DNA from 4 places in the Paenibacillus sp. FSL W8-0439 genome. Region 3 is predicted to be linked to each of the others. Evidence: predicted binding sites of a transcription regulator. Region 3 holds the regulator's gene; each other region holds the start of a gene.

Region 1 (2,209 bases), 3.1 Mb from region 3:
CCATCCATTGGCGTTTGGTTACTTCAAAAACAGGTGCCAAGCGATTAGACATCGTTTCATCAGGCCCGAAGATTCTGAAATTACGATTCTCTTCATTTAAAACAACCACATCTTTAACGTATTTGCCCAAAACCGACATATCCTGCGCAATCACTTTACCAGGCGTGGAGTTATCCAGCGCATAGTTGCGGAAATCTGGCAATTTCAAGTCTTTAATAAGGTTACCCGCATTCGCAACAGGGTTCATTCCCATTCGTTTATCACCTGTAGGCAGAATTTCAGCAATCTCAGGTTTTAACCGACCGTTTTCATCGAACAATTCCTCTGGTCTATAGCTATTCAGCCATTCTAATAAAGCAGGTGCGTGCTGCATATTTTTTTGATCGACCGGAATTGGAACCTGGTGGGCACGGAACGAATTTGTATTCGGCACGCCATCCCATTCCTTTGGACCTGTCCAGCCTTTAGGGGAACGGAAGATAAGCACTGGCCACGCCGGACGAGTAAGGTCATTATTTTCACGCGCATTCTTTTGAATAGCTTCAATTTTTTCGATGGCAGTATCCAATACTTTCGCCATTTCTGGATGCATGTGGTTAGGATCTTCACCTTCAACAAAGAATGGTTCCCAACCCAAACCTTTAAAGAACGAGGTTAACTCTTCTTTTGATTGGCGAGACATAATCGTTGGGTTACTAATTTTGAAGCCATTTAAATGTAAGATCGGCAGCACTGCGCCATCCGTGATTGGATTGATAAATCGGTTAGAGAACCACGAAGCGGCCAATGGACCCGTTTCAGCTTCACCATCCCCAATAACAACAGCCGAGATCAGATTCGGATTATCTAAAACAGCACCTACACCATGAGAAAGGGAATAGCCCAGCTCCCCGCCTTCATGGATAGATCCAGGGGTTTCAGGCGCAGCATGTGAAGCAATACCGCCAGGGAATGAAAATTGTTTGAACAGTTTCTTCATACCTGGGATATCCTGCGTGATTTGCGGATAAATTTCGGTGTAGCTTCCATCAAGATATGAATTTGAAACCATAACTTGGCCGCCGTGACCAGGACCTTCAATGTAAAGCATGTTCAAATCATATTTATTAATAACACGATTAAGATGAGCATAAATAAAGTTTTGGCCTGGAATCGTACCCCAGTGTCCAATAGGCTTAACCTTTACATCCGAATCTTTCAAAGGTTCTCTCAACAAAGGATTGTCTTTTAAATAAAGCTGACCTACTGAAATGTAGTTCGTTGCACGCCAGTATGCATCAAGTTTTTCCAAATATGTTTTAGACGAGTAATCTTCTAACACGGGTGATAAAGCCATGGTGTCCACTCCCTAGTAATTTTGTTTGTAATTTATTTCCGGAAATTTCATCTACATGTACATCATAACGCTACACTGAATTAATTCAACCTTTTTCACAAGTGATACGGTCCAATTTTGTGAAATTTTGAACATACTATGAAATATAAATTAAAAAGACAGTAAAAAAGCTCTTACATTAAAATATATAGCAGGATAAACCAATAAAATTTGTGATAAATGAAGAGTTTGCAGACTCTAATCCTTTTTCGTAACCATAAAAAAAAGACCGGAGAATTCTCCAGTCTTTTCATTAGTGTACCGATACAAAGGTATTAAATTTCAAATATTTGTAGTGAAATCGCATATGCGAAAATTCAAATGGGGTACCGTTATCCAAAAAGAAAACACCCTCCATAATGCCTACGGGTTCATTTTCTTTCAATTGCAGTAGCTTTTGATCATTCTCTTCAGACGGTTCTGCAAAAATAGATAAAAAGGATTTGGTGACGGCCAGGTTCCGCGAGTCCTCCAAATAATTAAAAATGGAACCCTCAATAATGGTCTGATTTAAATCCTGGACAATTTTAATGGGGATATAGCCCGTTTCGATCATAAATGGATCATCATCAAACAGACGCAAGCGAACGATTTTATAAACAAAATCATGAGTGTCCAAGAACAAATCGCGCTGTAGTTCTTCTGTCGGTGGAATGACCTCAAAACTCAATACTTTGATTTTTGGCTTTTTGCCATGCATTTGAAAATTATCAGTAACTCCTAGATTAGAGCCCTCGTAGTTAAAGATAGATTCATTTCTTATGTATAAGGGATTAATAAATGTCCCGGAACCTTGTTTTTTGAAAATAATTCCGACACTCTCCATTTTAGTCA
Region 2 (2,209 bases), 160 kb from region 3:
TAGCTGCCTCTTCTTTATTTACAAAGTAGCAACCATTAGCAATCATCAATTTCTTCACTTGCTCGAAGATAGGCTCTTCAATAATTACAGCTTGTTCCGAAGCACAAATCATACCGTTATCAAAAGATTTAGAAAGGATAAGGTCGTTCACGGCCTGTTTGATATCGGCTGTTTTCTCAATAAAGCAAGGTACGTTACCAGGACCTACGCCAAGTGCAGGTTTACCACAGCTATAAGCTGCCTTAACCATGCCTGATCCACCAGTTGCCAAAATCAACGCTACATCAGAGTGGTTCATCAGTACATTTGTTTTATCCATCGAAGGTGCTTCAATCCATTGAATACAATCCGCTGGAGCACCATGTTTAACAGCTGCTTCAAGCAAGACGCGGGCTGCTTCCGCACTACACGATTGAGCAGATGGATGGAAGCCGAAAATGATTGGGTTACGTGTTTTAATGGCAATTAACGCTTTGAACATCGTAGTCGAAGTTGGGTTTGTTACTGGAGTAATCCCCATGATAATACCGACTGGTTCAGCTATCTTTTGAAAACTATCAAAGTCATTGTCTTCAATGACACCGACGGTTTTCTCATTTTTGATGCTATGGTAGACATATTCTGTTGCAAACATGTTTTTGGTGATTTTGTCCTCGTACACACCGCGTCCTGTTTCTTCAACAGCCAACTTCGCGAGGTGCATGTGCTTATCCATCCCTGCGAGTGCCATAGCTTGTACGATTTCGTCAATCTGCTCCTGATTCATACTCATGAAAGCTTGCTGTGCCCGGTTCGCCCGGTCAATCAGCGTTTGAATATACTGCTCTGCGCTTTGCTCTTTTTGGATAACCTCGTTTTTAACAGCCATTTCCCTCATCCTCCTGTTATCTCGTGTACTATCTCTTGTTCACGCACTGATCGTAACACAGCTTTCTAAGATATTTTGTGATTTTTTTCACAATCTATTTAAAATTTTATTTTATGAAGTGAATTAAATCACAAAGTTTGGAATTCTGCCACTTTTACCCCCTCATCTTGCCCCAAAAACGCATTGCACAGGTATATAATGAATTTGAATTGATCAAGTTGCAGATAAAATAACATAGGATACAAAGGGGAAATGGACGATGAGAAACCCTACAAATGTAATGGAAGCCCGCGGCAACACCTGTTGCTTCTCGGAGGCCAGCTTCAACCGGCTGCAAGTGATGATGAAAGATCGAGTTATGCCAGAAAGTTCGCATCTGTTCTGGGAAGGAGATACAGCGGATAAGCTGTTTTATATTAAGCGCGGACGCGTAAAAGTGACCAAAACAACGGATGAGGGTAAGGAACTTATTCTATATATGTATCAAAGCGGCGATCTTGTTGGTCAAGCTGATCCTTTCTTCGGCACTAAGCATTCCTTTTCTGCTGAGGTTCTGGAGGACAGTGATATTGGCGTAATCGATCATACAGATTTGGAGTTGCTTATTTGTCAGCATTGTGATTTTGCGATTGACTTTATGAAATGGATGGGATCGCATCACCGCATTACCCAGACCAAGTTCCGCGATTTGATGATGTACGGCAAGCCTGGCGCTCTATGTTCCACACTCATCCGACTATGCAACACCTATGGTGAGCCTCACGGCGACTATATTCTGATTCATAAAAAAATTACTCATACTGACTTATCAAATATGATCGGTGCTACCCGGGAAAGTGTAAATCGGATGCTCAGTGATCTGCGTAAGAAAAATGCAGTCGAATACGATAATGGTATGATTGTTGTCAAGGATTTGGAAATGCTGCAAGGTGTATGTCATTGTGAATTGTGCCCACGTGAGATTTGCCGGATATAATAAATTTTTTTAATGTAAAAGGGAGTGCTGTAAGCCATTATTAGCTTATAACACTCCCTAATTTTATTCCACTCCCCATTTTTTAGAGAACGGATGGGACATTAACAAAGCACATAACTCGACCTTCTTCTGCCTACCCACTTTAAAACTGCAAACATAGATAACTTAAATTTCCCATCTCATAGCTTCTATGGATGACCTTAGCTTTGTTTGCAGGGTCGCCACTACCCATTGCAATAAACAACGGTACAAAGTGTTCTGCTCTAGGTACAGCCTGACGAGCATACGGCGCTTCGCTTTCATAGTGATCTAAAGCTTCTATATCTCCGCTTTGCACTTTTTCGATAATCCAGTCATCAAAATCA
Region 3 (2,209 bases):
CGTACTCTGTTGCCAGACGTAGTGCTTCATTTGCAGGAACTGCCGTTGGGTCGCCAGATACTCCCTTGTGAATGAGTGCTGCCAGACGCATTTCCTCGAACATATCCAGGTTATTATTGCTGGCAGGACCATCTGTTCCGAGTGAAACAGTAACTCCTGCACGCAGCAATTCAGGCACTCTAGCTACACCACTTGCCAGCTTCAAGTTGCTGCCTGGATTATGCGATACCGCCACACCTCGTTCCGCTAACAAAGCTATTTCTTCGTCGTTCAAGTGAACGCCGTGGGCAACAAGTGAAGGACGGGAGAAAAAGCCAAGCTTATCTAAGTGTGCAACTGGACGCAAGCCGTAGTCGCGTACGTTTTGTTCAACTTCGGCGATCGTCTCGGACATGTGCGTATGCAACGGTAAATCGAGATCATGTGCTGCTTGAACAAATTTCTCAATAAACGCAGGCGGGCATGTGTATGGGGCATGAGGAGACATCATTGTTGTGATACGTCCGTCTGCTTTTCCATGCCAGTTACGCGCAAAAGTCACGGCCTCAGCTAGCTTGATCCGCTGTTCTTCTTCTGAACAGAGTCCAATGGCTCCACGCATCAAGCTTGCACGAATGCCCGACTCTTCAGCTACACGAGCCACCTCATCCATATGATCGTACATATCCAGGAAAGTCGTGGTTCCACCTTTCAGCATTTCCAGCACTGACAAAGAAGTTCCCCAGTACACATCCGTAGATGTAAACTTGGCTTCCATAGGCCACATTTTTTCCTGAAGCCACACTTGAAGTGCCAAATCATCTCCATACCCTCGCAGCAGAGACATCGCCGCATGACCATGAGTATTGATCAGACCAGGTAAAAACAATAACCCCTTGCCGTCGATTGCTTCTGTCTCTTCCTCACCCGCAGGCAAAGTCTCGCCAATGTAAGTAATACGGCTATCCTCCACAATCATAAAACCATGGATTACCCCAGCCTCGGGTCCATTCACGGCAAAAGAACCGTTTTTAATCATCCATTTATTCACTGTCATATTGTACTTCTTCCTTTCCGTCCTCCAGATAATAAGCGAGGCTAAGCAAATCAGTTGTAAAGTCTGTGGCATGTATCCGAATGTTAGCTGGTGCCTTGAGAATGATAGGTGCAAAGTTTAAAATCGCTCCAATTCCACTCTCAATCAGCCTATCAGCTACGTGCTGTGCCTCAAAATCAGGTACAGTAATAATCCCGATTCGTATATTTTTTTCTTTCACAGTCGCTTCCAGTTCATCCATCGGCTGTACGACCAAAGTATTGATTCTGGTCCCAACCTTATCCGGGAACGCATCAAAAACCGCCACAATCTTCATATTGTCTTTTAAATAAGCATTATAGTTCGATAGGGCTTGACCCAGATTACCCGCTCCGACCAATACTACATTAATTTGCTGGTCGATTTTCAGGATATGGCGTATTTTCTCAATTAGATAAGAAACATCGTAACCGATGCCCTTCCGACCAAAATCGCCAAAATAGGCAAGATCTTTACGAATTTGGGCCGGATTCAAATCTAACCTCTGTCCCAGCTCTTGAGAAGAGACCGTAGCCACCTCCCGTTTGTGCAGTGCATTCAGATAACGTAAATATACGGGTAATCTCCGTACGACAGCCTCTGAAATTTTATCTGATTTCATACTTGCTCCCCCTAATTGTAACGGACTTTAAGTGTCCGTCCGTTGTGCCTCAGTCTCCGGGGCGGATTGGAGCCATTCGGCGATGCGGGGCACCATTTGCTCCGATGGCATATGCTCCATTTTTGGTCCCGGTAACGAGTACAAAAAGTGCTTTCCATAATAGGATTCGATCACACGCGTATCGTAAACGATGACGACTCCGTGGTCGCTCGCTGTACGTACCAATCGCCCAAATCCCTGTTTGAAGCGAATAACTGCTTGTGGTACAGACAGCTTCATAAATGGATTCTTCTTCTGCTGCTGGAGCAACTCGCTTTTGGCCTCCAGTAACGGGTGGTTGGGCGGTTGAAACGGCAAGCGAACGATAGCCAGACAAGTCAAAGCTTTCCCTGGAATATCGACGCCTTCCCAGAAGCTACTGGTTCCCAGCAATACAGAAGCTTTCGCTTCCTGAAAACGGCGGGTTAGCTTGCTGCGACTCCCACTGTCCACACCTTGTCCTAACACGGTAATATCGCTGGACGCTAACGCCT
Region 4 (2,209 bases), 150 kb from region 3:
AAGTTAGGTTCTGGAGCAGGTCCTAAGTTGTACAGTGTGTGCAAGAAGCGGAAGCTGTTTTTGGTAACACGAGTTTCTCCAGTGACAGACATACCACCAATGGATTCTGTTACCCAAGTTGGGTCACCACTGAACAGTTCGTTGTAGTCAGGTGTACGCAGGAACTTAACAATACGCAGTTTCATAACAAAATGATCGACCAGTTCCTGAGCTTGTTCTTCGTTCATCGCACCTTCCTCAAGGTCACGTTGAGTATAAATATCAAGGAATGAAGATACACGTCCCAAGGACATTGCTGCACCATTTTGTTCTTTAATCGCTGCAAGATATCCAAAATATACCCATTGGAAAGCTTCTTTTGCATTGTTAGCTGGTTTAGAAATATCAAAACCGTGCTCAGCAGCCATTTGTTTCAATTCATTCAAAGCACGAATTTGTTCAGAAATTTCTTCACGCAGACGGATTACGTCTTCTTCCATGGAATCAACTTCAAGGCTTTTCAATTGAAGTTTTTTATCTTGGATCAAGAAGTCTGCACCATACAGAGCTACGCGACGATAGTCACCGATTATACGACCACGACCGTATGCATCTGGCAGACCAGTAATGATCCCAGCTTTACGAGCTGCTCTCATTTCATCTGTATAAGCATCAAATACACCTTGGTTGTGTGTTTTACGAATATGAGTGAAAATGTCAACAATGCTTTGTGGCACTTCAAAACCATAGGCTTTACAAGCATCGATCATCATTCGAATTCCACCAAACGGCTGCAAAGAACGTTTGAATGGAGCATCTGTTTGTACGCCGACAACTTGTTCTTTGTCCTTGTCCAAATAGCCTGGTTTATGTGAAATAATGGTGGATGGCGTATTTACGTCTACATCAAGAACGCCGCCGTTTGCCAACTCTTTTTTAGTAAGATCAGATACAATTTCCCACAATGCAGTTGTATTGGCGGTAGGACCAACCAAAAATTCTTCATTGCCAACATAAGGTGAGATATTTGTTTCAATAAAATCGTTGACGTTAACTTCTTTAGTCCATTTTCCTTTTTTAAAACCTCTCCAGCCAGATTGTTGCTCTTGTAATTCTCTCTCAATCACCGACATGTAAATCCCTCCAAATTGTTTGGTCTTCCGGACTTGTGATTTTTTTCACGTTTAAACTATTTCTTGAGCCCGGCCTTTTCACCGATGCCTTACGCTCAGTGTCGGGACCTTTCTTACACTCTTATTGTAGAATAATGATAGAGTGTAGTATGTGACAAAAATCACAATATGAGTGATTTTTGTCACTTTATTTTCCCTAGCTTCACGCGTATACCTCTAGCCTTGCCGTTCACCTCCCTTCCCAAACCAAGAGGCCCTCTATATAGAGAGCCTGCATTGGTATTGTATAGGAAAATGCTTAGTTACAAGCCTCTTCATACTATTATATTATTGATCAAAGCGTCCGTAGAAGGCATTACGGTATACATCAGCCAATTCAGTAACCAGCGGCAGCTTTGGATTTGCAGTTGTACATTGATCCTCAAAAGCGCGGTCAGCCAAATAATCTACACGTGATTCAAAGTCTTTTGGATCGAAACCAAGTTGTTGGAACGATTCCTCGATACCGAGTGTTTTGTTCAACTTACGGATCGCGTCAATTAAGCTGTTAACCCCTTCTTCAGTGGTACGTGCAGGCAGTCCCAGTATGCGTGCGATTTCTGCATAGCGCTCATCTGCAACAAAGTGCGAATATTTAGGGAACGATGCAAATTTTGTCGGTTTTTTCGCATTGTAGCGAATAACGTGCGGCAGCAAGATAGCATTCGTGCGGCCATGCGCTGTATGGTATTGTCCGCCCCATTTATGTGCGAGACTATGGTTAATCCCCAAGAATGCATTAGCAAACGCCATACCTGCAAGTGTAGAAGCATTATGCATTTTTTCGCGAGCCAGCTTATCACCAGTCAGAGCCGATTGCTCCAGGTATTGGAATACCAGTTGAATAGCTTTAATTGCCAGACCATCTGTATAATCATTGGCCATTACAGACACATAAGCCTCGATAGCATGGGTCAGAACGTCCATACCTGTATCGGCTACAGCAGTTTTAGGCAGCGAATATACAAACACAGGGTCAATAATTGCCACATCAGGAGTCAACTCATAGTCAGCCAGCGGGTACTTCGTGTTGCCCAGGTTTTTGTCCGTAATAACTG

Evidence for each region. The regulator Rex, encoded in region 3, represses fermentation and respiration genes when NADH is low (regulators of the CRP and FNR family bind a similar motif). The targets are predictions, from matches to a motif close to TTGTGAAATATTTCACAA.
Region 1: MKX36_RS01030 (phosphoketolase family protein) is a predicted target of Rex. The motif match lies at 1,454-1,471, and genes of this name have one in related genera.
Region 2: adhE (bifunctional acetaldehyde-CoA/alcohol dehydrogenase) is a predicted target of Rex. The motif match lies at 944-961, and genes of this name have one in related genera.
Region 4: pflB (formate C-acetyltransferase) is a predicted target of Rex. The motif match lies at 1,146-1,163, and genes of this name have one in related genera.

What each region holds. Positions count from the first base shown of each region.
Region 1 is NZ_JBBPAK010000001.1:231,346-233,554, reverse strand. Features, by position in the region: gene MKX36_RS01030 (phosphoketolase family protein) at 1-1,336, opposite strand, end outside; gene MKX36_RS01025 (GntR family transcriptional regulator) at 1,629-2,209, opposite strand, start outside.
Region 2 is NZ_JBBPAK010000001.1:3,515,368-3,517,576, forward strand. Features, by position in the region: gene adhE (bifunctional acetaldehyde-CoA/alcohol dehydrogenase) at 1-868, opposite strand, end outside; gene MKX36_RS15165 (Crp/Fnr family transcriptional regulator) at 1,128-1,844, shown strand; gene MKX36_RS15170 (dioxygenase family protein) at 1,987-2,209, opposite strand, start outside.
Region 3 is NZ_JBBPAK010000001.1:3,357,321-3,359,529, forward strand. Features, by position in the region: gene MKX36_RS14340 (amidohydrolase) at 1-1,036, opposite strand, end outside; gene MKX36_RS14345 (redox-sensing transcriptional repressor Rex) at 1,023-1,676, opposite strand; gene dinG (ATP-dependent DNA helicase DinG) at 1,704-2,209, opposite strand, start outside.
Region 4 is NZ_JBBPAK010000001.1:3,512,184-3,514,392, forward strand. Features, by position in the region: gene pflB (formate C-acetyltransferase) at 1-1,112, opposite strand, end outside; gene adhE (bifunctional acetaldehyde-CoA/alcohol dehydrogenase) at 1,440-2,209, opposite strand, start outside.